Regions from separate parts of the Companilactobacillus halodurans genome, predicted to be linked through region 2. Evidence: predicted binding sites of a transcription regulator. Region 2 holds the regulator's gene; the other holds the start of a gene.
What was found. Region 2 encodes Rex, which represses fermentation and respiration genes when NADH is low (regulators of the CRP and FNR family bind a similar motif). Its sites were predicted from a motif close to TTGTGAANTANTTCACAA; they were not measured.

Region 1: a site for Rex is predicted at 6,286-6,303, ahead of FHL05_RS00820 (OPT/YSL family transporter). Genes of this name have one in related genera too.

Annotation. Positions count from the first base shown of each region.
Region 1 is NZ_VDFO01000002.1:33,012-49,867, reverse strand. Features, by position in the region: gene FHL05_RS00845 (C69 family dipeptidase) at 1-261, opposite strand, end outside; gene sdaAA (L-serine ammonia-lyase, iron-sulfur-dependent, subunit alpha) at 292-1,158, opposite strand; gene sdaAB (L-serine ammonia-lyase, iron-sulfur-dependent subunit beta) at 1,170-1,841, opposite strand; gene FHL05_RS00830 (C69 family dipeptidase) at 2,393-3,820, opposite strand; gene FHL05_RS00825 (PqqD family peptide modification chaperone) at 3,857-4,216, opposite strand; gene FHL05_RS00820 (OPT/YSL family transporter) at 4,229-6,142, opposite strand; gene FHL05_RS00815 (hypothetical protein) at 6,602-6,781, opposite strand; gene FHL05_RS00810 (PTS sugar transporter subunit IIC) at 6,784-8,124, opposite strand; gene FHL05_RS00805 (glycoside hydrolase family 1 protein) at 8,152-9,534, opposite strand; gene FHL05_RS00800 (GntR family transcriptional regulator) at 9,709-10,428, shown strand; gene FHL05_RS00795 (LCP family protein) at 10,479-11,501, opposite strand; gene FHL05_RS00790 (isochorismatase family protein) at 11,654-12,142, shown strand; gene FHL05_RS00785 (hypothetical protein) at 12,181-12,450, opposite strand; gene FHL05_RS00780 (thioredoxin family protein) at 12,563-12,886, opposite strand; gene FHL05_RS00775 (metal-sensing transcriptional repressor) at 13,053-13,322, shown strand; gene FHL05_RS00770 (L-cysteine desulfidase family protein) at 13,703-14,980, opposite strand; gene FHL05_RS00765 (MerR family transcriptional regulator) at 15,143-15,652, opposite strand; gene FHL05_RS00760 (oxidoreductase) at 15,751-16,590, shown strand; gene FHL05_RS00755 (sugar O-acetyltransferase) at 16,652-16,856, shown strand, end outside.
Region 2 is NZ_VDFO01000009.1:46,694-63,549, reverse strand. Features, by position in the region: gene FHL05_RS03530 (DUF368 domain-containing protein) at 1-642, opposite strand, end outside; gene FHL05_RS03525 (ABC-F family ATP-binding cassette domain-containing protein) at 728-2,641, opposite strand; gene FHL05_RS03520 (redox-sensing transcriptional repressor Rex) at 2,779-3,444, shown strand; gene manA (mannose-6-phosphate isomerase, class I) at 3,464-4,432, shown strand; gene FHL05_RS03510 (cation:dicarboxylate symporter family transporter) at 4,885-6,165, shown strand; gene FHL05_RS03505 (hypothetical protein) at 6,607-6,954, shown strand; gene FHL05_RS03500 (hypothetical protein) at 6,951-8,522, shown strand; gene FHL05_RS03495 (CPBP family intramembrane glutamic endopeptidase) at 8,599-9,225, opposite strand; gene groES (co-chaperone GroES) at 9,367-9,651, shown strand; gene groL (chaperonin GroEL) at 9,705-11,342, shown strand; gene FHL05_RS03480 (alpha/beta hydrolase) at 11,496-12,383, shown strand; gene FHL05_RS03475 (hypothetical protein) at 12,508-13,068, shown strand; gene FHL05_RS03470 (isopeptide-forming domain-containing fimbrial protein) at 13,122-15,374, opposite strand; gene FHL05_RS12505 (hypothetical protein) at 15,259-15,630, opposite strand; gene FHL05_RS03465 (MerR family transcriptional regulator) at 15,781-16,590, shown strand; gene FHL05_RS03460 (DUF554 domain-containing protein) at 16,666-16,856, shown strand, end outside.

The sequences.
Region 1 (16,856 bases), on a different contig from region 2:
TTCTTCATACAGGCCTTCGTCTTGATTAGCATCGGGAGACGAAGTGTAACGCAAGCCCTCACTTGGCAATTGAACCGTTAAATTATTGTATGGCGAGACATATGTTTCTTTTCGATTATGAACTTGTGGCTGGACAAAAAATTTCTTAGGCCAATTGGCAACGTAATTATCCTCATTTCTAGCTATGTAGGTTGCTCCATCTAATGAAGCTTTCTTACCTACTAAGATAGAAGTACAAGCAGCGTGTTTGTGTTGTTTCATAGTGCATCCCTCTTTTAAAATTAAAAAATATTATTCACCGAAAATATCTTTTTTCAGTTTCAAAGCTGTTGGCGTAGTAGCTAAACCACCTTCAGCTGTTTCCTTAAAAATAGATGGCATCTGTTGTCCAACTTTGTGCATTGCTTCGACTACTTCATCAGTTGGTATAACACTTGTGATTCCTGCTAAAGCCATATCGGCTGAAATCATCGCTTGAGAAGAACCCAAAGCATTACGCTTTACGCAAGGAACTTCTACCAAGCCAGCCACAGGATCACAAACTAGTCCCATCATATTTTGCAAAGTAATTGAAACTGCTTCAGCTGCTTGTTGAGCACTGCCGCCTTTAGCACAAACTAAAGCAGCTGACGCCATAGCTGAAGCTGAGCCGACTTCTGCTTGGCATCCACCTTCTGCTCCAGCAATTGAAGAATTATTGGCAATCACTAAACCAAAAGCTCCAGCTGTAAACAAAAAGTCAACTTGTTGTTCGCGAGTCATTTTTAAGCGGTCTCTGACAGCTACTAAAACTCCAGCTAAGACCCCAGCACTACCTGCAGTCGGCGTCGCACAAATCAAGCCCATCTTAGCGTTGACTTCATTGACCGCTACAGCATTTCTGGCTGCTTCAAGAATCGGTTGTCCGCTTAAAAAGTCGCCTTTTTTGATATAAGCATCCATTTTTTTAGCATCGCCACCAGTTAAACCAGTTACTGATCTAACGCCAGCAATTCCTTCCGCAATCGACTGTTCCATAACTTTTAAATTGCGTTCCATTTGTGAACGAATAAATTCTTTTGAACGGTTTGTATTTTCCATTTCCGTTTGAACCATCAAGTCGGCAACAGAATCATAATCAGCACTCTTTTTAACTAACTCTTTAATTGTATAAAACATTGTCTCATCCCCTATTCAAAGTAAGTGGCATTATCCACGTTGGGCAATGCTTGGAGTTTTTTCAAAATATTTTCCTTGTCATAGCGTTCATCGACTTCAAGTATCATCAAAGCCTTTTCGCCCTTGGCTGTTCTGGTAACGGTCATCGTACCGATATTGATATCGAATTCGGAGAACACTTCCGTTACTTTGGCAATCATCCCAGCAATATCTTTATGGACAGTAATGTATGTTGGCGTGCCTAAACTCAAAGACATCTTAAAACCATTGATTTCAGAAATTTGGATATTTCCGCCACCAATGGAGATTCCGGTAACTGATAATTGATGGTCTCCTTTGACCAAATTGATTTTAGCGGTATTAGGATGATCGACTTTATCGCTTTTAGGTACGAAAGCTACCTTGATTCCTTCTTCATAAGCAATCTTCAAGGAATCGGATAATCTTCTATCGTCTGGTTCCATTCCTAATAAACCGCCGACAATGGCTACATCGGTTCCATGACCGCGATAAGTTTTAGCAAAGGATTCGTAAAGATCGATAGTGATTTTTTCTGGCTTTTCGCCAAAGATATCGTGAACAACTTTGCCAATTCTGGCTGCTCCGGCAGTATGGGAACTGCTGGGTCCTATCATAACTGGACCAATGATATCGAAGACACTTTTGAAACGGATATCTTTCATGATTATTTACCTCGGTTTTTCTTGTTTTAGTGATTTTTTTATATATTATTTATAAGTTTACAATTTTTTTGGTTTGAGGTCATTGTTATTAGTTGGAGTTTTATGGACATTTTAGATAGTTGGAATTGTCTTATGGACGTGTTTTATTATGGGCTTTGTGGAGATTTTTAGACATAGAAAAAACACCTAATCTGGATTTATCTCTGTTATTTTTGGAGATTTTTTGGGATTGGGTGTTTTTTTTGGTTTGGTTTGGTATTTTTTGGTTGGAGATTCGTTTCGTTTTGCTGATTTTTGGTGAAGCGTTTTGAAGTTATCAAGTCTTATTATGTCTAAAATTCCTGATTTTTTGCTTATTAACGGAAATTTGCTTTGGAATTTTGAATTTTTAATAGCTCTAAACTGATTCGCTTCTTTGCAGCATAGTGGAAACGAGTTACACAGGGGCAACTCATTGCGGCTAAGCCTATTTCCCAAACTGCTCGCAAAATGCGCGAGCACTTCGTGAAATTGTCTTAGTCCTCGTGAGCTGGGCGCCCCTGTTTCACTCTCTAGAGATTTGGATCCATCTTAAATGTCAACTTGGACAGCTCCGTTCCTTGTGTTACCAAATCTGCTAGGTGTTTCTTTGTTTCTTCATTATAATGTTTAACTATTTCATGATTTTGCTCTGTTAGGTATTCTGTTAATTCTTTACCTTCCATTTTCACTGCTTTTTGGTCGACTGCATCGATTTTTCTTCTGGCCCATTCTGATAAGGCTTTTTGATAGTCTAGGTTTGGTTCTACGAATTCTTTGTAGTGTGATTCTACTACCATTGCTAAGGCTTCATATAACCAATAGGCGCTCTTTAGGTCCATCTTTTCTGGTGTATAGCTGTATGATTCGTCGATGTCGTTGGCGTTTGTAAAGAATGGTACTTGTGGGCAGAAGCTTGGGATTCCAAAGCCTGTCCATTCTACTCCGGCAGCTCCATTCTTGTCTGAGTCTCTCATTTGCAAGATGTGTGAGTTGGCTGTTCTTGATAGTGAGATTGAACGATATGTTTTCTTGTCGTGCTCGCTGCCGTTTCCTAGTGGGTCATACTTTGTTTCATTGTAGTGTGACTTCAATAGGTATTGAATATCCTCAACTGAAATTTTCTTTTCAGCTTTTCTGATAAATGGCAATTCAGCTGATTCTGGGTCTTGTTCAATCGATGGGTTCAAATAGCGTTGTGCAAACCAAACACGTGGCGTGTTGTAGTGGTGGTCTTTTTCAGTATCTGTGCCAAAGATATGTCTGAAGTCCCAACGGTCGAAGTCTGGGTTCAAGTCATGCTTTTCTACGAAGTCTTGGATGCCATCAGCCCACATGAAGTTTTCGGGGTCGTTGAAGTCAATGTCTTGAATGGCAACTTGATTAGCAGCTACGGCATAGCTGTCATCTGGAATACGTACGGCTACCCATTGGTGTCCAGTAACTACTTCCATGTACCAAACTTCGTCTTTGTCGTTGAATTGCAAGCCATTTCCTTCGGCTGAACCATATTTAGCAACTAACTTACCTAAATACTTTACTCCATCGCGAGCGGAATCGATGTATGGCAAGACTAAGGTTGCTAAGGAATCTTCAGCTAAACCATTTTTAACATATGGATCAAAGGCTAAAACTTTTTCATTGGCATAAACACTTTCGGTAGCACTGACACCAACATTTTTTTCGTTAAAGCCATCCTCTTCGTTTGGTCCAGTACTTTGGTCAGCGTCAAGCGTTGATGTATAACGATAGCCACTTTCTGGATAAGGTGCTGTCATCTTATTATATGGTGAAACATAAGTTTCTTTACGGCCTGAAACAGCAGGTTGAACGATAATTCTTTTTCTATAAATAGCATTCAAACGGTCTTCATTTCTGGAGATGTAAGTTGCTCCATCCATTGAGGCCTTTTTACCTACCATGATTGATGTACATGCTGATAATTCGATGCGATCTGTCATTTTTAAATCCCCCAGTAAATTTTTATTCTTATTTCATTATGAAACTCGTTCAATTAAATGGTCAACGTCTTCTATTTGTTGTAAGAAAAGTATCAATCTGGTATAGCGATACTTATCGGTGTCAGGAAACTTTTCGGCTAGTTCCTTGCCAATCTCATAAGCATTTCGATGTCCATTAACCTTGGTGAAGACGTAGCTTCCATATTCATCCATCTCTAAATAAGATTTTTCAGGAATGTGAACGTGTAATTTCCGGAAAAATTTTTGAATGGGATGATCTTGTTTTCTCACAATGGTAATGATGCCTGCTTTTCTTTGATAAGTTACTTCAGGGTTCTTCTTAAATACCATGTGCTTTAAATCTTCTTCAGTTAATTTAGGACGACGCTTTGCCATTTAACTTACCTCCTACTTGGCTTCTTTTTTAATATTGACCAAAGGTAGAATAATTGAAACGATTAAAACTGCCAGTAATATTAAACCAACGGCGTTGCTGCCAGCAAATCCTGTTGGCGTCTTGTCGCCTAATACGTTGGTTACGTGCAAGATTATTCCGATGAGTCCAATGATTGAACCTCCGGCGATTAATCCTGATGAAAGACTGATACCGCTTTGAACTCTTTTATCTTGTAATTGTTTATCTTTAGTAATTTTTTCAATCAACATTTTAATCAAAGCACCGACTAAAATAATTGAAGTAGTCGAGATTGGTAGATAAAATCCTAAAGCGACAGTCATAATTGATAGTCCCAGCATCCAACAAACGACCGCAATAACGACACCGATAATAATCATAATCCAAGGAAGATTTCCTGACATGATTCCGGTTGTCAATGTTGCAATCAAGTTAGCTTGTGGCATACCAAATGGTGGATTTGAACCGGTAATCTTCAATTGTGGTTCGAGAATTACAGTCATTCCGACCACGATAATGACACCGATCATAGCGGCAATCATGAAATACTTCATCATTTCATTTTTATTGCCACCGATAACGTAATTTACTTTTTGAGTCTGCATGTAGGCACCACCAACAGAGATGGCTGTAACGATGAAGACTCCAAATAATAATAGAATTTGATTATTAGCATTGCTAGTCCAGCCAAAGATGACGAAGACTAAAGTCATAATAACTAAAGAAGCAATAGTCATACCAGATACAGGCGCATTGGAACACCCAATAGTACCAGCTAATCTGGCAGATACGATAACGAATAACAAGGCCAAGATAATTGAAAGGATTCCACCAACGATTGCCATGGCAATGTTACCAGAGATAAAGAAACCTACGACAAAAATTGCAATAACAGCAATCAATAATGACCAAATTCCTAAGAGATTACGATCATCATTGTTGCCATTTCTAGCATTTAAAGTCTTCTTGATTGAAGTAATGATAACTGGAATCAACTTAACGGCACCAACAATTCCACCGCAAAGCATCATACCAGCACCAATATATTTCGAATATGATCCTGCGACTTGGTCGACGCCCATTTGATTGACGGCAACACTGACATCGTTCCAATCCTTAGCATGATTGCCAGCCATTTGGGTAAAGTTAGCAATCAGTGGCGTGATACCAAAATTCGATAGCACTGAACCAGCAAACATTGTCAAAGCAACATCTAAACCAACAACGAATCCGATTCCGGCTAACATTGGATTAACTTCAGTCGACATCTTCCAGCGATAAAACGAATTACCAACATAGGTGATGGTACTGTTAATCCAACCGAACACTTGGGTCGTGAACAGAGTCAAGACTCCACCGATACCAAAGCCGATTCCCATAAATTTCAAGGAATCCCCTCCGGCTTCGGACGCTACTAAAGCTTCTGAAATGGCCATTGATTCAGGGTAGACCAATTTTCCATGCTCTTCGACGACTAAATAATTTTGAACTAATGAAGACGTTCCAATCGCAAAGAGTACAGCCAAGGCCCCAACTAAAACCCCAGCAATGAAATTGATTCGACCACCGATAACAATAATGGCGGGCAAGACGTAAATCATTCCACTGGCAATTGATTCACCACCACTGGACATCCCTTGGAGAAGGTTCTTGCCGAGGATTCCCTTCTTTTTTGCAAAAGCAGCAACTAATCCTGAACCAATAATTGATCCTGGTATCCCTGCAGCAACTGTCAATCCAGCTTTCATCCCTGAATAAGCAGTCGATGCGGCGAAAATCACTGCCAAGATGGCACCCATAATCATAATAATCGAGTTGCCACCATGATTATCTTTATCAGTCACATATGGAACGTATTTCTCCCCAGAAATTCCTCCATATGCTGACTTAGACAGGCTCTTTTTCATACAAAATGCCTCCTACTTATACTTAAAAAGTAAGCATTAATTTAATCGAATAAATTAAAATTCTTTAGAAATTACGCCCTCCTTTTCTCTTTTTCATTCCAATTCCAATGTTAACGGTTGCAATAATTAAAAACAATATCTTTTTGTGACCTTTGTCACATTATTTCGACTAATTTCCTTAAAATATCATTTTTGTTTAATTACCGTAAACACCTGTCTTTGAATAGTATAACAGATTGCCTTTATATCAATCATTAAGAGCTTTCTAATCTAATTAGTAATTCCAATCAATTTCTTAAAACTTGTGAGATAATTTACAAACGTCATCGATTTTTACTAAATATTTAGTTCAAAGTTTTACTCTTTTACTCTCAAAAATTATTTTTTATTGATTAAAACTCATTTTTTAATTAAGTATCAAAAAATGGCAAAATTCTATATAGAATTTTGCCATTTTTATTATTTAATTTTTTTACTCTGCATCTTTTTATTTTGCAATGAATTGTACAAAGAAATAATAAAGAGGATTGCAATTGCAAAGGTGCTTACGGTTGTGATGCTCAACCCAAAATTTACTAGGTCAAATAATCCTAAAAGAATCAAACCAGCAATGGCGAGATAACTGAACCAAACTTTCATAATTAAGCCTTAGGGTCCAAATTCATTTCAGCTTGCTTTGCAGCAACACGTTCACTGATCTTCATAAATGGAAGATATAAGAAAACACCAATTGCTAGGATAATGACTTGTAGGATAACGGCCCGCCAATCACCGGCTGTCGATAGATATGGACCAATCAAAGGCGGCGTTGTCCATGGTACTAAGACGACTGTTCTTGATACCCAACCTAGAAGCGTTGCGTAGTATCCCATCAAAGCACCAATAACTGGGAATAATACGAATGGAATCATCAATGGTAAGTTGAAGACGATAGGATAACCAAAAATCATAGGTTCGTTGATATTGAAAATACCAGGTGCCAACGATAGTTTAGCAACATCTCTACCAGCTTTAACTTTACTGAAGAGAAGAATAGCGATAATTAAAGAAATTGTTGAACCAGAACCACCAACTAAAACGTAGTTTGATACGAAAGAAGTAGTGATGATGTTAGGAATTTGTGCATGGTGAGCATAAGCTAACATATTTTGGTTCATATTGATCAATACCAGTGGATCCATCAAAGAACCTGAAATAACTGTTTGGTGAATACCCAAAGTAAAGAGGAAGTTAGCACAGAAGTAAATGACACAAAAGCCAACAATACTTGTGTTAAATCCACGAAGTGGTTCTTGAATCCAATCCTTGATTAAATTGATCAAATCGGCGTTGAACAAACCAGCTAATAATGCAGCAATCAAAGCAAAGATTGACATCAAAATCAAAGCAGGAATCAAAACGCTGAATGATTGACTAACTGCAGGTGGAACATTTTCACCTAAATTAATCTGTAATTTTTTGATACCAGCTAATTTGATAAAAATAGCCGTAGCCACAAGTCCGACGATGATACCACCGAACATACCTTGTGTACCAGTATTTAGATAACTCATACCACCAGTAACAGTGTGCATGGTCTTACCGTTCATACCAGCTAAAGAAATAGAACCAGGCATCATGATGAATAGACATGCCAAAGACATGGCAGAAGCCGCAATCGGATTATTGAATCCTTTATTACGAGCCAACATGAAGCCAATCATAGGTGCAACTAAGACACCGGCAACGTTCAAAGTACCATTTGATATGGCATTACCAAAAACTTGAACTTTTGCTAAAGTAGCACCCTTGAATAACCAAACGAAAACCGTGTTATTAAGCAATGTACCTAAACCAGCGATAATAAAGACTGGCAAGATAACAGCGAAAGCATCACGTAACGATCTTAGATAAACCCAATTACCAACTGTGACAGAAACCTTAGTGAATTTATCTAAGAAAGAATTATGTTCTAGTTTTTCTGATGTTGATTCACTAGCCATAAAATTCGCCCCCAGAATATTTTTTTACTACTTTAAATCTGATAAATCTGAGCCATTAGTTTTAATAACGTGTTGCAACCACCAATAGCTCTTCTTTGGAACACGTTTCATATCTTTCAAGTCATGGTTAGTTCGGTTGACATAAACCGTTCCATAGCGCTTGTCCATATTGCCGCTGGAACTTGGGATATCAATTAGGCCCCATCCTAAATAACCGATAACTTCGACGCCATCCTCAAAAATAGCATCTTTCATAGCTTGAATATGCTCACGATGGTATTCAATGCGCTCATCGTCTTGAATCTCACTACCATCGAATTCTTCACGTAAACCAATTCCATTTTCAATTGGAAACATTGGGACACCGTACTCGTTGTAAACCTTAGTTAAAATATCTCTAAATCCTAAGGGATCGATTTGCCAACCAAATTCCGATGATTTCAGATATGGATTCTTTTTTACGCCCTTATCAAGGTAATAATTAGGAATAGTTCCTTCTGGAACAAGATCTGAACTAATCGTATCGCTCCTATAATAGCTAAATGCAATAAAATCTGACGTCACTTTTACAAGCGCCTCATCATCATTCAACTGATAATCCATATCAATCTGATGGTTTTTAACAAAGGTCAAAACTTCCTTTGAATAACGTCCAAAGACAAAGACATCCAACAAGTCGCGATTCAAAAATTCATTGATTTGACGAGCGTATAAGATATCTTTGGGCTTTGGAGAAGCTGGATACACTTCGCTATAAGCTAACATCCCCCCAGTCTTGCAATCAGTTTGTTCGTGAATATAGTTAACAACGCCAGCATGAGCCAACATAACGTGATGACTGATTTGATACAATTCATCAATTGTTTTATCACCCTTCAAATAACCAGCAATCCTAAATGCGCCGCTAGTGTGATAGAGGTTTTGTTCGTTAAAAGTAATCCAATACTTGACTCGGTCACCAAAACGCTTAACCATTTCAATTCCGTAACGAACAAAAGCGTCCACCACATGACGTGATAAAAAGCCGTTATATTCTTCTGCTAAGTGCAGTGGCATATCGAAGTGATACAGGCAAATCATTGGCGTGATGCCACGTTTTAGTAACGCAGTAATCAGCTTGTCATAAAACTTGATTCCTTCCTCATTGAAATCCCCATCACCCATTGGATTAACGCGACTCCATGATATTTGGAAACGATAGAAATTCATCCCTTCTTTTGCCATCAAATCGAAATCTTCGTTGTAACGATGATATTCATCAATAGCATCATGCCAATCTGACGCATCCTTTGTGGCGGGTCTGACATCGTAAACCGACTTGCCTTTTCCTCCGATATCAAAAGCACCTTCAGTTTGCATGCTGGAACTCGAGTTGCCCCAAGCAAAATCCTCTGGTAATTCTTCCGTCATATTACACCGTCCTTTCGTTTATTTATCTTTTGAATACGCTTTCATTATACATCGTTTTCGACCTATGTAAATACTTATTTTATAAAAAGTATATACTTTTATTTAAGGGCAGAAAAAGACTAATAAAAATGCTAAACTTAGTAGGAAACACTATCGAGAAAAAAGAGAACAATTATGGCATATAAATATAAAGAGGTCGCTGACAAATTACGCCAGCAAATAAAGACTGGCAAATATGCGCCTGGGGAGCTGATGCCAGATCAAAATCAAATGGCTCGAAATTTCGGTACTACCCGCATTACTGTCCACAAAGCTATTCAACAGCTAGTCGTTGAAGGGATGGTTTACTCAAAGCGTGGTGCTGGTACTTTTGTTCGCAAAGATTATAAAATCGATAAAAGCGAATTTGGAGTTGTTTCCCCAATCGACAAACCTTTGGGAGCTACCAGAACCAATGAGGGCAAAAAAGTTACCAGTAAAATCGTTGAATTATCAGCCCGCATCCCTACTAAAAAAGAAGCTGAACAACTATTGATTCCAGACACCGAACCAGTTTATGTGATTCGAAGAGTCCGTTACGTCAACAAAGAAGTTTTTGCTTATGAGCACACTATCATGCCCACTTCTATCACGACCTTAACCGACGATATTTTGAAAAAATCGATTTATGGACATTTACAAAGCGAAGGCCTAAGCATTGAGGGCTCTCATCGAGTGGTCAGTGCCAAAAAAGCTGATCAAGATGACATTAAAACTGGCATTGCAAAAGAAATTGGCGAACCCGTTTTAGTCATCAATCAATTAAGCTATCTTGATGATGGTCAACCATTTGAAATTTCTGAATCGCATTTCCCTTATGAGCACAGTCAAATAATCGCTGATGTCACATTATAAAAAATACTCCACAACACTTAGATTCTTCATCTAAATGTTATGGAGTATTTTTAATATGTATTGTTGCTGTAATAAGTCTTATCTAATCCATAAGTCTTATAATCAGTATTATCTTCATCATTGAAGAACGATTTATTTTTCGCATTCAATTTGGTTTCCGTGTTGTCTAATGTAGCTGAATCAAGTCCTAAATTAGCACGTAACTTATCTGAAGCCTGTTGGAGCGTTTGCGTAGGCAAAACTTGATACGAACTTTGATTGATCCAAGCCGTCTGTCCTTGCAGCTGATTGAAGCTCATCGATTTAGAAGCATTATGATACTTCAAAATAATCTGGTCGATTTGACTAGTCGTTAAATCAGTATTGATATCTGAACCTAACGATTTAATCAAATCAGGCAATTTAGCAAGATACTTAGGCTGCTCAAGTTTTTTGACGACCGCCTTTAAAATTTGTTGCTGACGAATTTGACGACCATAATCTCCACGTGGGTCTTGATACCTCATCCGTGCATAAGTTAAAGCTTGTTTGCCATTTAAGTGATGCGTTCCTTTAGGAATCGTTATCCCATCAAATGACACATTGAGATCACTCTTGACAGTCACGCCACCGACGAAGTCAACTGTTTTTTCTAAGGCTTTCATATTGATGGCTACATGATAATCAACTGGAACGCCTAAGAAACTGCCCACTGTCTTTTTAGCCATCGTTGCCAAACCAATATTATAAGCAGCATTGATTTTTTGAACATTCTTTTCCTTATCTCCGACCATTTCAGCTAGAGCATCACGAGGAATCGAATAGGCAACAGTCTTTTTCTTAGCTGGATTCAAGGTCAAAAGCATCATCGTATCAGAATTCCCTCGATCGACTCGGCCATCAGTTCCTGTATCGGCCCCCAATAAAAGAATTGAAAAAGGCTTACCCTGATTGATTTTCTTGGAAACACTGGAGTTAGCTGTATTCAATGAATTTAGCGATTGTTGGGTTTTATAAACAAAAACTCCACCAATTGCTAAAGCCACTAAAACAACTGCTCCGAATAATATAGAAATAATTTTTAATTTTTTCATATTGTTTTCCTTATATTTTAGTAAACTTCATTATAAATCACACCCTTCTATATCGGCAAATTTCAAAAAGAGACATTTTGCCATAATATCGCTTTCATATAATAAATAGCAATGTTACGCTCGCTTTAGGAAAAATTTAAGGAAGTGAGCTCATGTCAAAATTAGCACAAGCACTGATTGTTCTCGATTTTCAAAAAGCACTTCAATATAGTTATGACTTTAAAGGATTGCTCAAAAAAGTTAATGACCGTATTACTTTATATCGACAAGCTAATTTACCAATTATTTTTGTACAACATCATGATCAAAACGTTGTTCATGACAGTGATCTATGGAAGTTCCCCAAAGAATTGGACAAACAAAAAGAAGACCTAATCGTAGAAAAATCTCACGACAATGCCTTCTTTAAAACGAATTTGAATGAACTGTTGATGCAAAATAGTATTCGGACCCTTGAAATTTGTGGTGCACAGACAGAATATACCTGTAATGCCACTATCGTCATGGCACATGGATTAGGTTACAAGATTTTAATGGAGCACGATATGACGACAACTTTTGACAACGATTATTTAACAGCTGAAGATACGATTTCATTTTTTGAAGAACTTTGGAGCAAGCGTTTTGTTGAGTTCCAATAAAAAGTAAAAAAGCCGCTCAATTCGGCTTTTTTGACTCGTTATGCATAAGTTGCTCCACTGTGAATCAGTTCGTAACCATTCAAATTCAAATCGCCTAAAATTTGATTGATTACTCTGTCAGGAAATTCTGCTCGGTCTTTATGAACTAAATAGAATTTGGATAAGTCATCTGAAATAATCCAATGTCCAATCTCGGTTAGCTCTGGATAGTCGTTAGGATTGAAGTCGACTGACCGGTCGAAATCGATTGTGATTATCTCACCGTCGTCCCATCTAAAAAATTTACTCGTCACTGGTAAATTTATCATCATCACGCACCCTTTCATCTTAATGTAACCGTTTCCATGAACCATATTAACACCTTTTGAGCAGAAAAAAAGCGTGAATCTTATTTTGCAGATTCACGCCAAAAATAATTTTTTACATAAACTTCTCTAAAGCCATGCGGAACTTAGCTTCTGGTTGGTAACCAACGAGACGTCCGACAACATTGCCGTCTTTTTTAACGATAAATGTTGGGATTCCTTGAATACCGAAATTATTAGGAGTATCAGGGTTGTGATCAACGTTCATAGAAGTGAACTTAATCTTATCCCCTAACTCATCTTTTGAAGATAGCTTCTCCAGAATTGGGTTCATCATTTTACATGGAGGACACCAATCAGCATTAAAATCAGTGATTACAAGTCCCTCTTTTGTCTCGTCATTGAATGTCTTATCAGATAATTCTGTAATATTAGCCATCATTCAATCTCCTTCTCATATCTTTATACTGATAATATACCCCCTAGGGTAAAATGACGCAACTATTTTGATTTTATAGGACCCTGTGGAAAAATAAAGCAATTATTTGCTACCCTTTACCCATATGGGTATAATTGTAACAACAAATCAAATTGGGAGGTTAATTATGGCACAAACACAAGAAGAAATCGCAAGCAAAAAAATCGTCAGTCGTCTAAAAAGATCCCGCGGCCAATTAGACGCCGTATTAAGAATGATGGACGAAGAAAAACCCTGTACCGACGTTTTAATGCAATTATCAGCAGTTAAATCAAGCGTTGATAAAGCGATGAAGTTAGTGATCGCCCAAAATATTAGGAAGAACTCAAATTGTCATGATGAAAAACAATTGGAAGAATTGCAGAAGTCATTGGATTTGATGTTGAAAACAAAATAGAGAGCGGAGCAGGGGCGCTCAGCCCACGAGGATTAAGACAATTTCACGAAGTGCTCGCGCACCTTGCGAGCGGTTTGGGAAATAGGCTTAACCGGAAGTAGCTGGCTTGCGGAGCTCGTTTCAGATAGAGAGCGGAGCAGGGGCGCTCAGCCCACGAGGATTAAGACAATTTCACAAATTGCTCGCGCACCTTGCGAGCGATTCGTGAAATAGGCTTAACCGGAATGGGTTGCCCCTGTGTAGCTCGTTTCCACTATAAAACTAAAACCAGTGGTTATTAACAAAATAACGCATGGTTATATAAATATATAATTTAAACAGTAAAAACAAGCGGCAGCAACCCTAAAGAGGTTACCACCGCTATTTTTATACAATAAATCTCAACTCTTATTCATCATAATATCCAAAATAACCGGATCAGTCTCCTTCAACCCCTGACTACCCAGTTCACCAATCCCCCGAATAGTCTCATCAACATCGTTGCAAACCAATCCATTGCTACTAGGAACAACAATCCCCTTCATAGCCAATTTCATCCCACGATACATCGAAGAAACCGAGCTAGCAACTTTCATTGCACAAGAACAGCCTGCCCCATCGCAGACCATCCCTACCGAATCTCCTGCCATATTCTTGATTGACATAGAAGCAGTTTCAAAGTCACCGCCTAACAAATAACAAGCACCAACGCTTGCACCCATAGCAGCTGAATCTGCCGCGCAAAAGGCTGAAAGCACTGGCAAAAAAGCGTGAATGTAAATTGCCGTCAGATGCGATAAAGTTAAAGCCCGAATCAATTTTTCCTCAGAAGAATTATTTTCTTTAGCCACGACCCAAACGGGAACTGTCGCTGAAATCCCTTGATTTCCAGAACCAGAATTGGACATTGCTGGTAAAGTTGCACCACCCATTCGAGCATCTGAAGCAGCAACGGTATAAGTCAAAATTTGATTTTCCAAAGTAGCTTTCCCAGAATCTTCAACTAATGAGCGGCCTAAGTTCATCCCATATGAATTCGTCAAGCCTTCTTTTGACAAAGCCACGTTTAAATCAGCGGATTTTTTCATGAAGGCAATTTTTTCTAGTGGAATTTCCATTGCAAAATCCCAGATATTTTCGAATTTTTGCGTCTGCATGTAAAGTTTCAAAGCTGATTTAGCATGAGGCTTAGGACGATCTTTTTCATATAATATTTGGTCATTTTTAACTATTTTAAAAATATTCGTGTGGTCATCGGCAATATAAACTGTCACGCTATCTTTACCACTGACAACTGTCACATCAACATACAAATCATCATCAACTTTAGCTAAGCTAACTTTGACTTTTCCCGAATGTGCTAAGGTTTTGATTTCTGGCAGGTCACTATTTTTTATCTTAGAAATAACTTTTAACTTGGCATTGGGGTTACCAACTAGAGCACCAGCTGAAGCGGCAATTTGCAGGCCTGGCTCTTTAGTTCCTGGAACCATGACGGCCATTGCATTTTTCATGATATTTAAAGAAACATGCACGTCGATTTTATCTACTTTTTTAGATGGCAGATATTTTGCACAGACGGCCGCTCCATATGCTACGGCTACCGGTTCAGTACAACCAGTTGCTGGTACTACTCCTTCGTGCAGTGCTTCAATAAACTTTTCAAATTCTCGCTTCATTGTTAAAACCTCGCAGTCTAATTACTTTTGTTTATTTTTGTAATCGCTTTCAGTATAACAATTGTTGGGAGATTTGGGAATGTTGATTTTTAACTCATAAGACTAAACAAAAAATCACTACCCGTCTCTTAGGTAGTGAAATAATTAAAACTTAGCATCAATTTATTTATATTCTGATTGATACTGTTCTTGATATTCAATTAATTCTTTAATATCTTGACACTTTGATAGAGCCGCTTGATATTGTTCATGAATATCGGGATTTACCCTTTCACCCTCATCTGTATCGACCATATGAACTTCCTCAGTACCAGCCTGCAATGAAGTTTTAAAGTACCACATTTTATAATGTAAAAAGTCTAATTGATCTTGTAAATTTTCAATTTGATTCTTTACTGATTTTTCTTCGTTATTAAGTAAATCATATCTTTCCTGAAGAGTAATATCACCTTTCATACAAAGATTAATGAAATGGCGAATCTCTTTAATAGTCATTCCACATTTTTTCATACAATCAATTACTTCTAAAAAATTAAGGTCATTATCTTTAAATGAACGTCGACCAGCTTGATCACGATCAACAAATGGCAATAATCCATTTTTATCATAAAATCTTAAAGTAGACGTTGGTAAATTCAATTTTTTAGCAACATCGCCAATTAAATATCGCAAAATATTTCAATCCTTTCTTGACTTAAACCATGGTTTAAGCAGTATTGTAGCACACGTAATTAAGAAATAATTATTTAATTAGGAAGGAATTTATTAAAATGAATAAAACATGGTTAGTAACCGGTACGCATACTGGTTTTGGAAAACAATTAGCAATTAAATTAGCACAACAAAAGAATGTTAATTTAGTCGCTACTTCAAGAAAGCCAGGTCAATTAGATTATTTGGATCAATATGATCATGGTCAAATCATTAAAGTTATTCTCGATGTAACTAATCATAGTCAAGTTATTGATGCAGTTAATTCAGCGATGGACCATTTTAAACAAATTGATGTCTTAGTAAACAATGCCGGAATAGGCTATTTTGGTACTTTTGAGGAATCAGCAATTGATGAGGCTAAATATATGTTTGACGTTAATGTTTGGGGGCTAGTCGATATGACTCGTCAAGTGCTTCCAATCATGCGCAAACAAAAATCGGGAGCAATTGTAAACTTTTCATCCATTGGCGGACTTTATTCATTCCCAACACTTTCTTTCTATCATGGAACAAAATATGCTGTTGAGGGAATCACTGATTCAATCCGCAAAGAGGTCGAAGGTCTTGGTATCAAAACTATGCTAGTAGAACCCAGTGGATTCCGTACTGACTGGGCGGGACGTTCTTCACATAAAACTCTACCAACTCATGAAGACTATGAACAATTTGTTGAATTTATTAATCAAAATGCAACTGGTGCACACCATGAACCTGGTGATCCACAAAAAGCTGCTGAAATTATCATTGATCAAGTTGTAAATAACTTTGACAATCTACCTATGCATCTACCTTTGGGTAAAACTTCTTCAAACCTTGCGATTAAAAAGTACGAAGAACTTTTGAAAGAATTTAAAGACTTACGTAAAATTTCATTGTCAGCAGATCAGCCGGAATAAGGTTAGAATTGATTATGGAAATACAAATGGTTTCAATATCCGTAAAATAGGAGAGATATAAATGGCTAAGAGTGAATTACAAAAGCTTGAAGATGGTGAATGGTATAAATTAACTGACCAAGAAGTTGCTAATAGAAAGATTAACTCCGCAACTTTATGTCGAGATTTTAATGCTATTCCAGAAAATCAACCGGATAAGCAAGAGGCTAAAGCTCGTGAAATTTTTGGTTCGGCTGGTAAAAACTTGATTGTTCATAGTCGATTAA
Region 2 (16,856 bases):
TAAGTTTTCCATGGCTTTAGAAAAGACCAGCATAGAAATCACGCCACCGATTGCGATGGGGATGAAGACGAGTGGATTAAAATCCTTAAATCCTTGCAGCATCGGCGTGTACAATCCTAAGATAATCAACAAATTAGATGGACTTAAACCAGGGACCAAAACCCCTAGCGCAATCAAAATTCCGGCAATGATGAAGCCAAAGAAATTAGCAGGGATCGTTCCAAAGATTTCACTCATGAAGAAGAGAAACAATCCACCACCAATCAACATGGAGAAAAACCATAAAAGGTCAATTTTGTCACGATCAGTTCGTGAAGTTGATTCTTTGATTAGGGTAGGGAGCGTTCCTAAAATTGTTCCGGCAAAGCCCCACAAGACGATAACTTGATAGTGTTGTAATAAATATTCTAATGGTTTAGATAAGACGCCGATTCCGACAATCCCACCGATTCCTACCGGCAGAAAATAAAGGAAGTCGCGTTTGAAGTTTTCACGGACGTGTGCCATAAAGCTTAAGAGTCGTTCATAGATTCCTAAGATGGCGGCTAAAACGCCACCTGATACTCCAGGAAGAATGAAACCTAAGGCAATCACGATACCTTTGATAAATCTACTTAAAAAATTATCTTGTTTTGTTTTCATTGGCCCTCTTTAATAAAAAGTCGTTTAAATTAAATTATCAGATTCATTAGATTAAGGCAATAAAAAAATAGACTAAAGAGTCTACTTATGAATTGAAATCTTCCAATTCAATCGACTTTTCGGTCCATTCTTCTTCAATTTTATCTTGTTGCTGCTTGTTTTCATCGAGTTCTTTTTGCAAGTCGGCCAGTTTGCTATAAGAAGTGAGATTTTCATCTTTAGTCATTTCTTTTTGAATAGCAGTATTTTTGTCTTCGAGTTCAGTCAATTGTTTCTCTAATTCATCAACTTGGCGACGTAATTTGCGTTCTTGTTTTTGTTGCTCTTTAGATTGTTGATATTCAACTTTCTTTTCACTAACAGTTGAAGACTTCTCTTCTGACTCTTCAACAGGCTTGTCAGTGGTTTTTTCTAAGTAGTAGTCATAATCCCCAAGATAGATTTTACTGCCGTTAGAACTGATATCAACTATCCTATCAGCTAGGGTATTTAATAAATACCGGTCATGGGAAACGAAGAGGACAGTTCCAGCAAAACTCTTCAAGGCGTCTTCTAAGACTTCCTTACTGTCAATGTCCAAATGGTTCGTCGGTTCATCCATTACTAAGAAATTATCATTTTCCATAGATAGTTTAGTCAGCATCAAGCGAGCTTTTTCACCACCAGATAAACCAGCAACAGGCTTCAAAACGTCATCGCCGCTGAACAAGAAAGCACCTAATTTATTTCGAATAACTTGTTCATCTAAACGAGGATATAGGTCCCAAATTTCATGCAAAACATCTTTTTTAGGATTTAAACCTTTCAGATTTTGATCGTAGTAACCAATTTGAACATTGGCACCAAATTGACTAGTTCCTTTGATCATAGGAATCTTGCCTAAAATAGATTTAAGAAAAGTTGATTTACCGATACCATTAGGTCCAATAATACCAACACGTTCACCTTTTTTTACATCCAAATTGATAGGCTCAGACATGATTTGATTGTCATAACCGATTGCGGCGTCCTTAACTAGTAAAACATCATTGCCACTTTCCTTGTCGATATCAAATGAGAAGTGGACTGAGCCTTGGTCACTACCAGGCTTATCCAAGACATCCATGTGTTCCAATTTTTTCCGACGACTTTGAGCCATCTTGGTAGTTGAAGCACGAACGATATTTTTTTGAATGTATTCTTCGGTTTTTTTGATTTCCGCTTGTTGTTCTTCGTAATGTTTCCAAGCAACCTCTTGATTTTTCTTCTTTTCTTGAAGATAGAACGAGTAGTTACCTGAATAACGAGTTGAGGAATGTTGATTGATTTCAACGATTTCCGTGACAACTTTATCGAGGAAGTACTGGTCGTGGGAAACGATAACTAAAGCCCCGCGATAGCCCTTCAAATAATTTTCTAACCATTCGACCGTATTGATGTCCAAGTGGTTAGTTGGTTCATCCAATAACAAGATATCGTGGTGTTCCAAAAGCATCTTAGCCATCGCCAAGCGAGACCTCTCGCCACCAGATAAAGTTGAGATTTGGTCATGCCAAACTTCTTCGTCAAAGCCAAAACCCTTGAGAACGCTGCGAATCTCAGATTGATAGCCATAACCATTTTCTTGACGGAAAGTCGTTTGCAAACGGTCGTATTCTTTTAAAATTTGATCGTAGTCGGCTACGGTTGGATCTGCTAATTTTTCTTCCAGTTGGTGCATTTCTTTTTCCTGCTTTTTCAAGTAGTCGAAGACGTGCTCCATTTCTGAGAAGATTTCGCTGTCACTATTCAAACCAGAATCCTGAGCTAGATAGCCAATATTAGTATCTTTTTTTAAGGCAATATTTCCACTATTGTAGCTTTCTTGGTCAGAAATGATTTTTAAGAGAGTTGATTTGCCAACTCCGTTGCGGCCCACTAATCCAATTCGACTGTTGTCTTGAATTTCAAAACTAACATTTGAGAAAAGTTTTTTGGTACCGAAATTTTTCGTAATATTTTGTGCTTGTAATAGAATCAAGTTTATAACTCCTTTATATCTTCACAATTTTATCATTAATTAAGAATTTGTGCCTTTATAGGATTAACGTGTTGCGTTTTTTATGATTTTTATTTAGTATAAATGTTAGTGAAATGACACACATATGGTGGTAAATTATGACAAAAACAACAGTTCCAAACGCAACGATAAAGCGTTTACCAATTTATTATCGATATTTCCAATTTCTCAAAGATGAGGGCACAAAAAAAATCTCTTCTGGAGAACTATCAGAAGGGGTTAAAATCGACAGTGCTACAATTAGACGTGATTTTTCATATCTAGGTGCACTTGGAAAACGTGGTTATGGCTACGATGTCAACGATTTGGTAGCTTTTTTTAAGAAGCTTTTAAATCAAGACAAGAGAACTAACGTAGCCTTAGTTGGTGTAGGTAATTTAGGTAACGCCTTACTAAATTATAACTTTTCTCGAACAAATAATGTTCGAATCGCGGCAGCTTTTGATATTAATAAAGAAATTGTCGGAACAGTTAAGAGTGGAGTTCCAGTTTACGATATCAGTGAACTTAAAGAACAACTCCATCTTCAACAGATTGATGTCTGTATTTTGACAGTTTCTTCTAACGCTGCCCAGACAACTGCTGATATTTTATCAGATGCTGGAGTTCGTGGAATTTTGAACTTTACACCAGTTATTATCAATGTTCCAAGCAGCATCCGCGTTCACTATGTCGACTTGGCAAATGAATTGCAGACGTTGATTTTCTTCTTAGACCGTGATAAATCGAACAAGATAGAAGAATCATCAGAAGAAACAAATTAATTTTTTGGGGGAAATTTTTATGAGTGAACCATTATTCTTAAAGCCAGTATTCCATGAAAAAATTTGGGGTGGCAGAAAACTAGAAACAAAATTTGGATATGACATTCCCGAAGGTTCAATTGGCGAGTGCTGGGCTATTTCCGGACATCCACACGGCAGATCAGAAGTCGAAAACGGAGAATTTGCCGGTCAATATGTTGATGACCTTTGGAAAAACCACAAAGAACTATTTGGCAATCCTAAGGGAGAAGTATTCCCATTATTGACTAAAATTTTGGATGCTGAAGCTAGTTTATCTGTTCAAGTACACCCAGACAATGAATATGCTGCTAAGCACGAACATGAACTAGGCAAGACAGAATGCTGGTACATCATCGATGCTGAACCAGGTTCATACTTGATTTATGGGCACAATGCTAAGAATAAACAAGAACTAGATCAAATGATCGAATCCGGAGATTGGGACCACTTGTTAAGAAAAGTTCCAGTTAAAAAGGGTGAATTCTACTATGTACCAAGTGGAACAGTTCACGCCTTGAACAAAGGAATCATGGCATTAGAGACACAACAAAGCAGCGATACCACTTATCGTCTGTATGATTATGACCGTGTAGATAAGACCACAGGCAAGAAGCGTGATCTCCACATTAAACAGTCAGAAGATACAATCATTGTGCCTCATAAAGACCCACAATTAGATATTGAATCAAAACAAGTTGGTAAAAACAAATTTACAACCTTTGTAAAACCACCAATCTCACCATTCTTCTCAGTCTATCACTGGGAAATCAAAGAACCAGCAAACTTAAAACACCAAATCGGTAAGTATACACTAATTTCAGTCCTAGATGGAACTGGAAAGATTACCGTAGATGGAAAAGATTACGACTTGAAGAAAGGCATCCACTTAATCGTACCAGCCACAGTTAGTGAATGGACCTTGGATGGAGATTTGGATATTATTGCATCTGAATCAGGCGAAGCCTAAGAGAGTGAAGGTGGGGCGACCAGCTCCCGGAGGATAGCCTAGCTTCCCGAATTACTCGCGCTTTTTGCGAGTGATTTGGGAGGCGTAGCTATCTTGTAGGGAGTTGCCCCACCGTAACTCGTTTCCACTATTAAATAGAAAGAATGGTTATTCAATTAACCAATTTTGGTTATTAAATTCTTTCACCCACATCTCATAACCAAAACCCAAATTCTAATAATAAAATCAAAAATAATTCTAAAATACAGAATACAGGAAAATAAAATCCGTATATTCTGTATTTTTTTACTTCAAAATAAACTAAAACAAGAACAATCTTTACACTTGCTTCTGTAAATGTTCGTATAAATTAATAATATGAAAGAAATTTTAATTTGAAATCGTTAACATTTTCCATTTTAAAGAAAAGTCTTCTATAATTAAAATTAAGTTACTTCAAAGGAGAATTAAAATTGCAAAGACAACGGTTTTTTCGAATTAGTCTAGGATGGCAAATCATCATTGGTTTGATTCTAGGTATTATTCTTGGACAAGTATTCTACCAGAATAAGGCTGCTATCCAAGTCATGCAGAACATTGGAACAATGTTCATCTCCATGATTCAAATGATTGTTTTACCAATTGTAATATCCTGTTTGACAGTTGGTATCGCCAATATGGGTGATATTAAAAAGTTGGGCCGGATTGGATTAAAAACTTTAATATATTTTGAAATCATGACCACACTAGCGATTATTATTGGTATTATCGTCGCTAATGTTACTCACCCTGGTACCTTTATTGACATTCACAGTCTAAAAGGTTCGGATATTAGTCAATATACAGCGAGCGCTAAATCTGCCAAACATTCGGGTATTTGGTCGATATTGATGAGTATTATACCAACTAACGTCTTCGCCTCACTCGGCAAGGGTGATATGTTGCCTATCATCTTCTTCTCAGTCTTCTTTGGCCTCGGAACAGCTTCAATCGGTAAGCAAGGCCAAGTTATCGTTGATTTGTTGAATGCCGTCGCTAATGTTATGTTCAAGGTCACTAATTGGGTCATGCGGACAGCTCCTATTGGTGTCTGTGCGTTGATTGGTGTTACAGTCGGTGAAATGGGATTCGGTTCCTTGAAGCCGTTGCTGCTCTTTATCATTATTGCCTATGCCACAATGGCGTTTTTCGTCTTTGTCGTTATGGCAATCGTGGGACATATTTTCCATGTTAAGTTTTATGAATTATTCAGAATTATTGAAAATGAAGTCACTTTGGCCTTTACTACTGCCAGTTCAGAAGCAGCTTTGCCAAAGATGATTGAAAAAATGCAAAAATATGGTTCTTCAAAGGGAATCGTTTCATTCGTTATTCCAACGGGGTATACTTTTAACCTTGATGGATCAGCTATTTATCAATCTCTTGCTGCCTTATTCTTGGCTCAAGCCTACAACATCAATTTGACCCTTGGGCAACAAATTACCCTTGTTGTGGTATTGATGTTAACATCTAAAGGGATGGCCGGAGTTCCCGGAGCATCGTTTGTCGTACTCCTAGCCACGGTATCGACTATCGGTGTGCCAATGCAAGGTTTGACCTTCATTGCTGGGATCGACCGTCTTGTAGATATGGGACGTACCGCTGTTAACGTTGTCGGTAATTCTCTTGCAACAGTTATTATTGCTAAGAGTGAACATGAATTCGATGACGATAAGCGTCAAAAGTACGTTGCATCATATAAGCGTGGGGATTAGTTAACTCCCTGTGATATAGACGATTTAAACACATAATTGGAAGTTGCCAAACTCGACTTTCAAGCATTAAAGAAAAAGCTACTAATTCGTATTTTGAATTAGTAGCTTTTTTGGTCTGCATCAAAATGTATTGGGGGGATTTTTTTCTAGAAGCAACTTAGAATGTTTATTCTCAAGAATAACTTAAATAAGGTTTCGGAATAATTTTAAATTCTGAAACTTTATTTTTTTAAATCAAATATTTTATAGAAAGTCAAATTATTAGCTCCGAAATTCAATCTAAATATTGAAAAATATTTTGCAAATATTGACTATTATATATTAAATCTCATGATATAATTCTTTTAGTAAAATGAAAGGGGATTCATAATGCACAAGTCAAATAAATTTTATAAGATATTATTTTGCTTGGTTATGATTTCTTTTTTTGCATGCCTTTTTATGAGTGATAAGTCCAGTGAAATTCAAGCAGACACCTTGGATTCTCCAGTTGCTAATTTGGACTTAAAGGATGAGGTAACGGTTGTACCCAAACATGAGCCAACCGATGATGTTAAGAAATTCTTGGGAATCTGGTTGACTTCAGGATACAATCTACAACCGAATGCGAATACTTATGTCGTTGAAAATAACACGACTAAACTCTATACCGATCAATCGAGATCCTTTGCTACTTTTTTGCTGACGGCTACATCTTGGGCCCACTATCAATGGTACGAAAGTAGCGATGGAAAAACTTGGTCAGAGGTTAAAGAAAAAACGGCGGGAATAAAAAGAATCTTACTTTGACACCGACAGAAGTGGGGACAAAATATTATCAACAAAAAACAGCGTGGTATATGTTTATTTCAGCATTATCGCCAACGGTTTGGTCACAAGTTGCAGCGGTCCACACCTTAGATAGCGACGTCGATGTTGATGATTTAACAGTCACAACTGATGATGATTATATCTATAATCAGACTTCAGATATCACGACGACTTCGACTTATGCCAGAGCACATGTGAAACCAGAAAACTTTACGGGGACGATTAAGTGGAGTATTGATAAACCAGAATTAGCAACTATTGATGAGGAAACTGGTTTAATTACGGCTAATAATCGTTCACAAAGTGGTGAAGTGACCGTTACGGCAACAGCTGTCAACAGTTCCAATAGTGCACCCAAAGAAGCTGAGGCGAAATTAATGGTTGGTGGTGGTTTGGAAGATCAAACCGTTAATGTCGGTGAAAAAGCTACTTTTGCTTTAATGGGAAATATTGGTGAATTCGAAGAACAAGAGGATTTGAACTACTCAATTCGTTGGTTTAAAGAAGATCCAATCACTCATGAACAATCAGAAATTGAAATTGGCAAGAATTCAGTTGCCCATACAACCGATGCAACCACGCTTGATGATGATGGAGCTGAATACTTTGCCCACATTGAAGCAAAGACCAATGGTAAGACTTACGAATACGATACTAACAAAGCTAAATTACATGTCTTGTCAACAGAAGGTCCGACAATTGAATTAGATGAGACTATCAAGAACAATACCTATGACAATAACAGTGATACCGAAAAAACGATTTATGATGTTATCAGTCAAGATAAGGTAGTTTACAATTCCACCATCACTAATACTAGTAATGGTGCTCGGCTCAAGGATGCCACCTATACGGTGCCATTACGATCAGATACAAAAGTTAACAAAGTTTTGATCGATGGCGAAGAGACGAATGATTATTCAGTTACTAGTGGCAGTGGGGAAGATGATTTAAAAATTAAGAACCTCGCTTTTGGAATCAATCAAAGCCATGAAATTGAAATTCAAACGACTGTCAGTGACGTCAACAGTCGTGAGAGCTTCCGGTCCAATGCTCATATAGAAGGAACTGATGATAATGGCAATACCGTCAAGAAAAGTGGCGATACTAGGACTTTAAACTTGATTACCAATAAACTCGAATATCAAGTTAATGATATCGATTATGGAACCATTAAACCAATTGGGAATGAGAAAGTTATCTATCGTCAAGATGAAACTAATTGGCCAAATAATATTATGAACGTTGATGATATGAGAAGAAGTAAATCAGGCGTGCAATTATATTTGAGTCAAGCTGCCGATTTTACTGATGATAGTGGCAATGTTTTACAAGGACATCTCAAGTATTACGATGATGATGGTGAAGCTGATCTTCTCAATAACTCCATTCTTGTTTCCAACTCTACCAGTGGCCAGGGAATGAACTCATTAAGCTGGCGTGCTGACAAGGGTGTGTTACTGGAAATGGATAATAGGATGATGAATGCTTCTGGAAATTACCATACTAAATTAAATTGGACTTTTGTAGATAGTCTTGATGAATAAAATTAGTGCTAAAAAAAGACAGATTATTTTCGATAAAATTCGAAAGTAATCTGTCTTTTTCTGTAAAGTGCTTGACCTAGGCAATAGCCAAAGTTAACACGATGGCATTCATCAATAAGTGACTGCCAGCACTGGCATAAATATTTTTTGATTTGTAATAAACAAATGAGAACCAAAGTCCCATGGCGACATAAACTAAAAATCTTGTATCTTGATGCATGAAAGCAAACAAACAAGCAGAAATTATTGCAGCAATATAAACATTGGTTGGTTTAATCAAGTTAGCGAAGAAAACTCGTCTGAAGATGATTTCTTCCATGATTGGTGCAGCTATCATAACGTAAATGAAATAGTATGGATAAGCTTTGACCATCAATAATAATTGCAAGGTGTTTTGGGAACTGGTATTAGCGTTAAAAATTAATTGATCAGCAAAGCCAATTCCGTATTGCAAAACAATAGCACCGATGGTTCCGATAATAATCCACTGCAAATCATGATTTAAAGTAGTTTTTTTCTCAAATTCATTTCGACCACTTAATTTGACTAAATAAATCATAATTCCGGTTGCAATCAGTGAACCGATAGTCAAAGTAACAAAATAGCCTGAGCCCGTCACAGAAAGCATTGATAGACCAGTACCCAAACATAATAATAGGATATAGGTCAACAGTGTAAAGAACTGATTTGTTTGGTAAGACATAGTTTCCTCCATATTTTTTAAAGGTAAATACTTGCATGTTACTGATAAAATGTTAATATAAAACTTGTGATTAGCACAAGAGAACTTCGAGTGCTAAATATTAATAATAAACTTAAAAATAATCAATCGGAGGGATTTAAATTGTTAAAACCACTTGGAGATAGAGTCATTGTAACAGTCGATAAAGAAGAAGAAAAGACAGTCGGTGGCATTGTTTTGGCAAACAACGCTAAGGAAAAGCCACAAACAGCGCAAGTTATTGCTGTAGGTGACGGATTAGTTGCTGACGATGGAAAGAAAGTACCTATGAGCATTAAAAAAGGTGATAAGATTCTTTTCGATAAATATGCTGGCTCAACAGTTAAGTATGAAGATAACGAATATTTGATCCTTCATGAAAAAGATGTCATGGCAATTGTTGAATAACATTAAAAATTAATCAAATAAAAATTTAAATTAATTATGGAGTGTGAAAATTAATGGCTAAACAAATTAAATTTTCAGAAGATGCACGTTCAAAGATGATGGCTGGTGTCGACAAGCTAGCTGATACAGTTAAGACAACACTTGGACCTAAAGGTAGAAACGTTGTTCTTGAAAAGAGCTATGGTTCACCTGAAATTACAAATGATGGTGTTACGATTGCTAAGAGTATTGATTTAGAAGATCACTTTGAAAACATGGGTGCTAAGTTAGTTTCTGAAGTTGCTTCAAAGACAAATGATATTGCTGGTGATGGTACTACTACAGCTACTGTCCTTGCCCAAGCAATCGTTAAGGAAGGTATGAAGAACGTTACAGCTGGTGCAAATCCTGTTGGTATCAGAAGTGGTATCGAAAAGGCTACAAAGGCTGCTGTTGATGAACTTCACAACATTTCACACAAGGTTTCCGGCAAGAGCGATATTGCTCAAGTAGCTTCAGTTTCATCAGCTAGTGAAGAAACTGGTAAATTGATTGCTGATGCCATGGAAAAAGTTGGTAACGATGGTGTTATCACAATTGAAGAATCAAAGGGTATCGATACGACACTTGATGTTGTTGAGGGTATGCAATTCGATCGTGGATACATTTCACAATACATGGTTACTGATAACGACAAGATGGAAGCTGACTTAGACAATCCATACATCTTGATTACTGATAAGAAGATTTCAAATATTCAAGATATCTTGCCATTGCTACAAAAGATTGTTCAACAAGGCAAGTCATTGCTTATCATTGCTGATGATATTGAAGGTGAAGCTCTACCAACACTTGTTTTGAACAAGATTCGTGGTACATTCAATGTCGTTGCCGTTAAGGCTCCTGGCTTTGGTGACCGTCGTAAGGCTCAACTAGAAGATATTGCTACATTAACAGGTGGTACAGTTATTACTTCTGACCTTGGCCTTGAACTAAAAGATACAACTATGGATCAATTAGGTTCAGCTGGTAAAGTTACAGTTACAAAGGACAACACAACAATCGTTGAAGGCTCTGGCGATAAGGATGCTATTGACGAACGTGTTGGCTTACTTAAGAAGCAAATTGGTGAAACAACATCAGACTTTGACAAAGAAAAGCTTCAAGAACGTTTGGCTAAATTAGCCGGTGGCGTTGCTGTTGTTAAAGTTGGTGCTGCTACTGAAACTGAATTGAAAGAACGTAAGTACAGAATTGAAGATGCTCTAAACTCAACACGTGCCGCTGTTGAAGAAGGTTACGTTGCTGGTGGTGGTACAGCTTTGATGAATGTACTTGATAAGGTTACAAGCCTTAAAGAAGACGGTGACGTCCAAACAGGTATCAACATCGTAGCTCGTGCACTTGAAGAACCACTACGTCAAATTGCTGAAAATGCTGGTTTCGAAGGTTCAGTTATCGTTGAACACATCAAGCAACAAGATAATGAAGTTGGTTTCAATGCTGCTAGCGACAAGTGGGAAAACATGGTTAAGGCCGGCATCATCGACCCAACTAAGGTTACTCGTTCAGCTCTACAAAATGCAGCCAGTGTTGCCGCATTGTTGTTGACAACTGAAGCTGTTGTTGCTGACAAGCCAGAACCAAAAGATAATAACGCTGCTCCAGCAGGTGGCAATCCTGCAGCCGGCGGTATGGGCGGCATGATGTAATTTTTAAATAAATTACTGATTGGTTAGTCTTGATTTAAATATTTAAATTAAAAATTAATTACCTCTTAAGTGAGTAGATTGAAAATGAATCTATTTACTTGAGAGGTTTTTTTGTTGAATAAAGTTATAAAATAAACATGGGGTGTTTATTTCATGACAAATCAAAAAATTACTGAAGCTATTTTAGCAATGAGAAAAGAATTCCAAACAAATGATGATAAAAGGGATGCTGGACTTCCCACCAAGGTTAAAGGTGTTAAAAGAATCGATAACCTTTCTTATGGTCCAGATCCCAAATGGAATCTCTTAGATATTTATTTACCAGAAAATGTTGATAAACCAATTCCAACAGTTATTAATATCCATGGTGGCGGCTGGTGCTATGGAACAAAGGAAACATATCAATTTTATGGCTTGAATTGGGCTAAGAATGGTTTTGCTTTTGTTAATCCTAATTACCAGCTAGCTCCAGATGCAGTTTTTCCAGAAGAATTGAATCAAGTCGACCAATATATCCATTGGGTAGCTAATCACGCTAAAGAATATGATTTAGATACTAACAATGTCTTTTTAGTCGGTGACAGTGCTGGTGGTCAAATGGCTGAACAATATGTAACCATTTTGACCAATAATAAGTATCGCAAATTGTTTGGTTACGAATTACCTGATTTGAAATTCAGGGCAGTAGCTTTGAATAGTTCAGCTAATTTCATGCTTGATCCAGGGACTATCTCAGGTGCTGTCGGTGGCTACTTTACGGATGAAGTTGTGAAATCTCAAAGAGAAAAGCTAGATACCGAAAAATACATCAATCAAGACTTTTTACCAACTTATATCTCAACTGCAAATAATGATTTTGTCAGAAACAACTCGATCAAAATGGATGGTTTCTTAACGGCTAAAGGAATTACGCATATTTGTAAAATGTATGGAGATCAAGAACATCCCAGAGCACATGTTTTCTTAATTAACCAAAAAGATGATATTGCTAAACAAGCTAATGACGATGAAGCAGAGTTCTTTAAAAAATATCTTAAATAGAATTAAAAATAAGCGATAGTAGATTAAACTCTATTATCGCCTTTTTATTTCCTATGTTACGATTAAAAGTATAAAATTATTAATTAGCAATAATAACCGTAAACTAATAGAAGAGAGAACCAGAATGGAAAGTATCGAATTTGGTCAAAAGATCAATTATGTACCAATGGCAATCAGTTGGGGAATCGGATTAATCATCGGACTAGGAATTGCCTTTTTCACCCATCTAGTGCTCCTAGCAGTGATTTTAGGAGTTACCTTTTTAGTGATCAGCGGGCTAGTTTTTGCACGTACCTTGAGCGATTTTTATGGCTATTGGGAAGTAGACAATAATGGAATCAAATCTTTCGATTATCAAAACTTTGCGGTCAGATTTCAATCAATTTTGATGCCATTTAGCGAAGACCAATTTATTTTTAAATTTAGCGATATTAAAGCTTTGACCGTTGTCGTGGGAAAAGATATGAATGCACCTGCCAACGTTTTAGGTGGTTCATTCAATGCCCCTAAGAAAATAATATTTAATTTGCCAACACCATATTATTTACGAGTTCAATTAAAAGATAGTCGTGAAGTCAACCTTGATTTGTCAGTCGATTGGGAAGATAGCGAAGCAATTCAGTACGTCATAGCCATGATTTGCGATAAAGCCAATATTGGAGCTGACATTGTTAAACAAGCATAAATAAAAAGCTAGTAATCATCAAACGGTTACTAGCTTTATTTTTATAAAAATTATTATTGTGGCACGTCTTGAATCGACCAAGTGATTTTGCCGTTGTAGTTTCCTGCATCAGTATTTCCGGGAACGCGCAACTTCCATTTCTTTAACCCAATATATTTACTGAGGTCGAAACCAGTATACGAGCCTTTGAAACCAGCGCTATTAATGGCTACACCATCTTTGGTAATCGGCAAGAAGTTATCTGAATTCTCAGAATCTGCTTGATTGAAGAACAGACAATCGTCATTAGATTGGTTGAGTTTTTCGCTCGTATTAGTGTTAGCGATAGGGTCGGAGCCATCATTGTCATAACTGACCAGCACTTGAAAGGCCGTGTCATCGGTATGGTCGATCACCAGTTTTCCAGTTGTACTGATATTAGGTAGTAACTTGTCAGCGGTAGGGTTATTGATGCTACCAAAGTCGATCTTACTAGGAACCTCTGTAAAAGCAGTCGTTGGTAAAGCTTCTTGAATCTCGACATCGGCACTCTGTTCGGTCGGCAGACTGCTGAAGGTTTCGTCGCCACTCGTCTTCACATTTTGCAGATAAGCTGTATTGGAAGCAGTTGATGCCATTGTGCCAGTAACTTTAGCTTTGAAACTAATGGTATTGGTCATGCCATTGACCAGCATATTAACTGGGAAATTGAGACTGTCACGACTGGAGCCATTTAAAGTAACACTGTTAGGAACTAATTCAAGACTGTCGGGCAAGGTATCGCTGAAAGTTGAGCTGTCCAAACTATCTTTACCGTTACTGATAAATTTTATTTGATACTCGATAATATCATCTTTTTTAGCAGTGACTTTGTTGGTAAAATCGCCAGTTGGGTCAGTTGTGTCATTTCTGAGTTCCTTAGTGAAGCGGTATTTAAAATCCGGTATTTCGACAGGAATATCGACGCTGTCAGTATAGGTTTGTGAATCGCTGAGACCAAGATTAGATCCAGTGAAACTAGCGGTATTGGTTAAGTGACCATCTGTTAAGTTGTCTGGGGCTTCATTGTTGATTGTAGCTTCAAAAGTAACTTTAGCTGAAGTACCATCTTCAATACTAAGGTAAGGGTTGAAAGTAATGGTGTTATTGTTAACACTAAAATCACCGACAAGAGAATTTTTGTTAACTGTTAACCCCGCAGGTAAGTCATCTATGAGTTTCGTTAAAATCCAAGTTGCGTTGTAACCATCATTTTTCGTGGTCAAAGTAAATCGTAAAGTATCGCCAACATGGTTTTTTCCATCTTTTGATGTTAAATTCTCATAAGTTTTACTAACAATAGGAATTGCATAACCAGCAATAGTAGCACCAATATTTGAAACGTAACGAGATACGCCACCAGCTGCCAAATTTGTTTCCGGCCATCTGAGAGTATAAGCTGTATCTTGTTTGTTGTTGGTATCAACAACATCATATTCTTTCCCAGAATTATCTTTACCTTTTAACAAATTAGCATCTTTTGCAGCCGCTGTATCACCGTTTTGAGTGGCGGTTGGATTACTGGCCCAAGGAAGAGTAGGCGAAACCATATTGGCACTGCTGCCTAAACCTTGCTTTCCTTTGACACCCCAGTTAGTAGGATTGGAGAAAACACGTCCCATGAAGTCTTTGAAGCCATTGCCATTTTTATCATCATTAGTTACGAATAGTTTTGAAGCTGGATCATAGGTTGAACCACTTAACAAATAGAGTCCTTCACCGTCACCGATAGCAAACATGGGGACATTATCAACTGTGGTATCCATGTTGGGACTCAAAGCTGTATCTTCTCCGAAGAAAGTTTGAAATTGCTTTTTGGCATTGCTAGGATTATAGACATACAATTCACGTTGGACGACCGGTGAACCACTGATCGATGGTCTTAGAACGATTTCAACGTAAACTTGTAATTTAGAATAGTAACCAACGATTTTAAAGACTGGTTTGTTGTTGGCGTCAGTTCCAGTGTAATAAAGTTTAGCAATGTGGTTAGTGCTATCGTAATCGCTTAAATTAGCTAGAACGTTGCTCGTTTTATTGAAAGTCGTGTCTGAACTAGTGGCGGTCAAGAGTGCGAAGTCGATTGAAGTATCAGAGGCCATTTGTGGACTGCCACCAGTACCGTTATATGAATCAGTTCCTTGGTGTAAAATTCCGTAATACTTACCATTATTATTTAAAAAAGACGTTGATTTTTGAATTAGTAATAATTGGACTGCTGCCTTGAGTAGCTGTGGTACTGGAAGAAGTGATGGTTTTATCGCCAGCTTTAACGTTATTATTGGCATCTCTTGCAGTACCAAAGGTGTATCCTAGTGAGACGTTTCCGCCAATGGTGATATTTCCAATATCATTTGAAGGTGAATTCAGTTGCCTTTTCCAATTAGTAATACCATCGTATTCGCTCATTTTTGTGGCAGCACTAACAAGGTCTGCTTCTGAAAGAGCTTTGACCGTTATTGTATTATTTGAAAAAGTGAGGACCATTATTATTGTCATAAAGAAACTGAATAGTATTTTTAGAAATGTTCTCTGGCACTTCATGTCTATTCCCCCAAAAAACTTGATCGTTTAATACAAATTTGTACTATCTACAATTTGCATTATATCGTGAATTAATTAACTTAATGGCCCATCTATTAACTAAAAAAATTTCATAATATGAATTAAATAATTAATTTAAGAGGAAAAATTATGAATCAATTATTTACAATTGGTCAGTTGGCTAAAATATTTAAAACTAAAATTCCTACTTTGCGGTACTACGATGAAGTAGGAATTTTGAAACCAGCTAAAGTGGATTCAAAGAACCATTACCGTTATTACACGACTGAACAATTTGAACGCTTAAATGTAATAACTTATTTACGAACTTTGGATTTGTCATTGGATGCCATCAAAGATTTTTTTGAAGCCCGCGATACTTCGAAATTGGAAGCAATGCTAAGAGAACAAAAAGTGCAGGTACAAAAGCAAATCACAACTCTGCGCAAAGTTGAACAAAGAATCGATGACCGTTTGCTGCAAGTTGAGGATGCTTTAAATAGTACGTTGGGTGAAATAGAAGTAGTGAAGTTAGAAGCTATTCCAGTAGTTATTTTGAAAGAATCATATCGACCTAATGAGGACATTGAATTTCCGATTTCAGTGCTACGCAAAAAGTATAATTTGGAGAAGAATATTTTTTTAGGCAAGATTGCTTTGGCAATTTCAAAAGAGCAATTGTTGCACCAAAAGTTTGATGAATATACTGAATTAATCATGATTTTAGAACCAGGCGCCGACAATCAAGCAACCGCAACTTTACCAGCGGGAACTTATTTACGTTTGCGATTTCATGGGACCCACAATACAGCAGGACCTGAGTATCAAAAGCTGATAGATTATTGTTCTCAACATAATTATCAAATCAACGGCGATGCTGTTGAGACGACTTTGATCGATTACGGCATCACCGATGATCTATCAAAATATGTGACAGAAATTAAAATACCAATAGTTTAACAATTTTTCATTGACCCTCTAGTTACTGGAGAGTTTATACTTATGAATTAAAATAACAGTATCTGGGGGATTACTATGATAGGAACGATTTTTAATGTGATAATGATTATCGCCGGAAGTTTTGCGGGCAGTTATTTCAAAAAGGGCATTAAAGCTGAGTATAACGAAATTCTGACGCAAGCTTTGGGATTAGCTGCCATGATGATTGGTATCAATGCCGTCGTCGAACGGATGCCAAAAAGTCATTATCCCGTTTTGTTCATCGT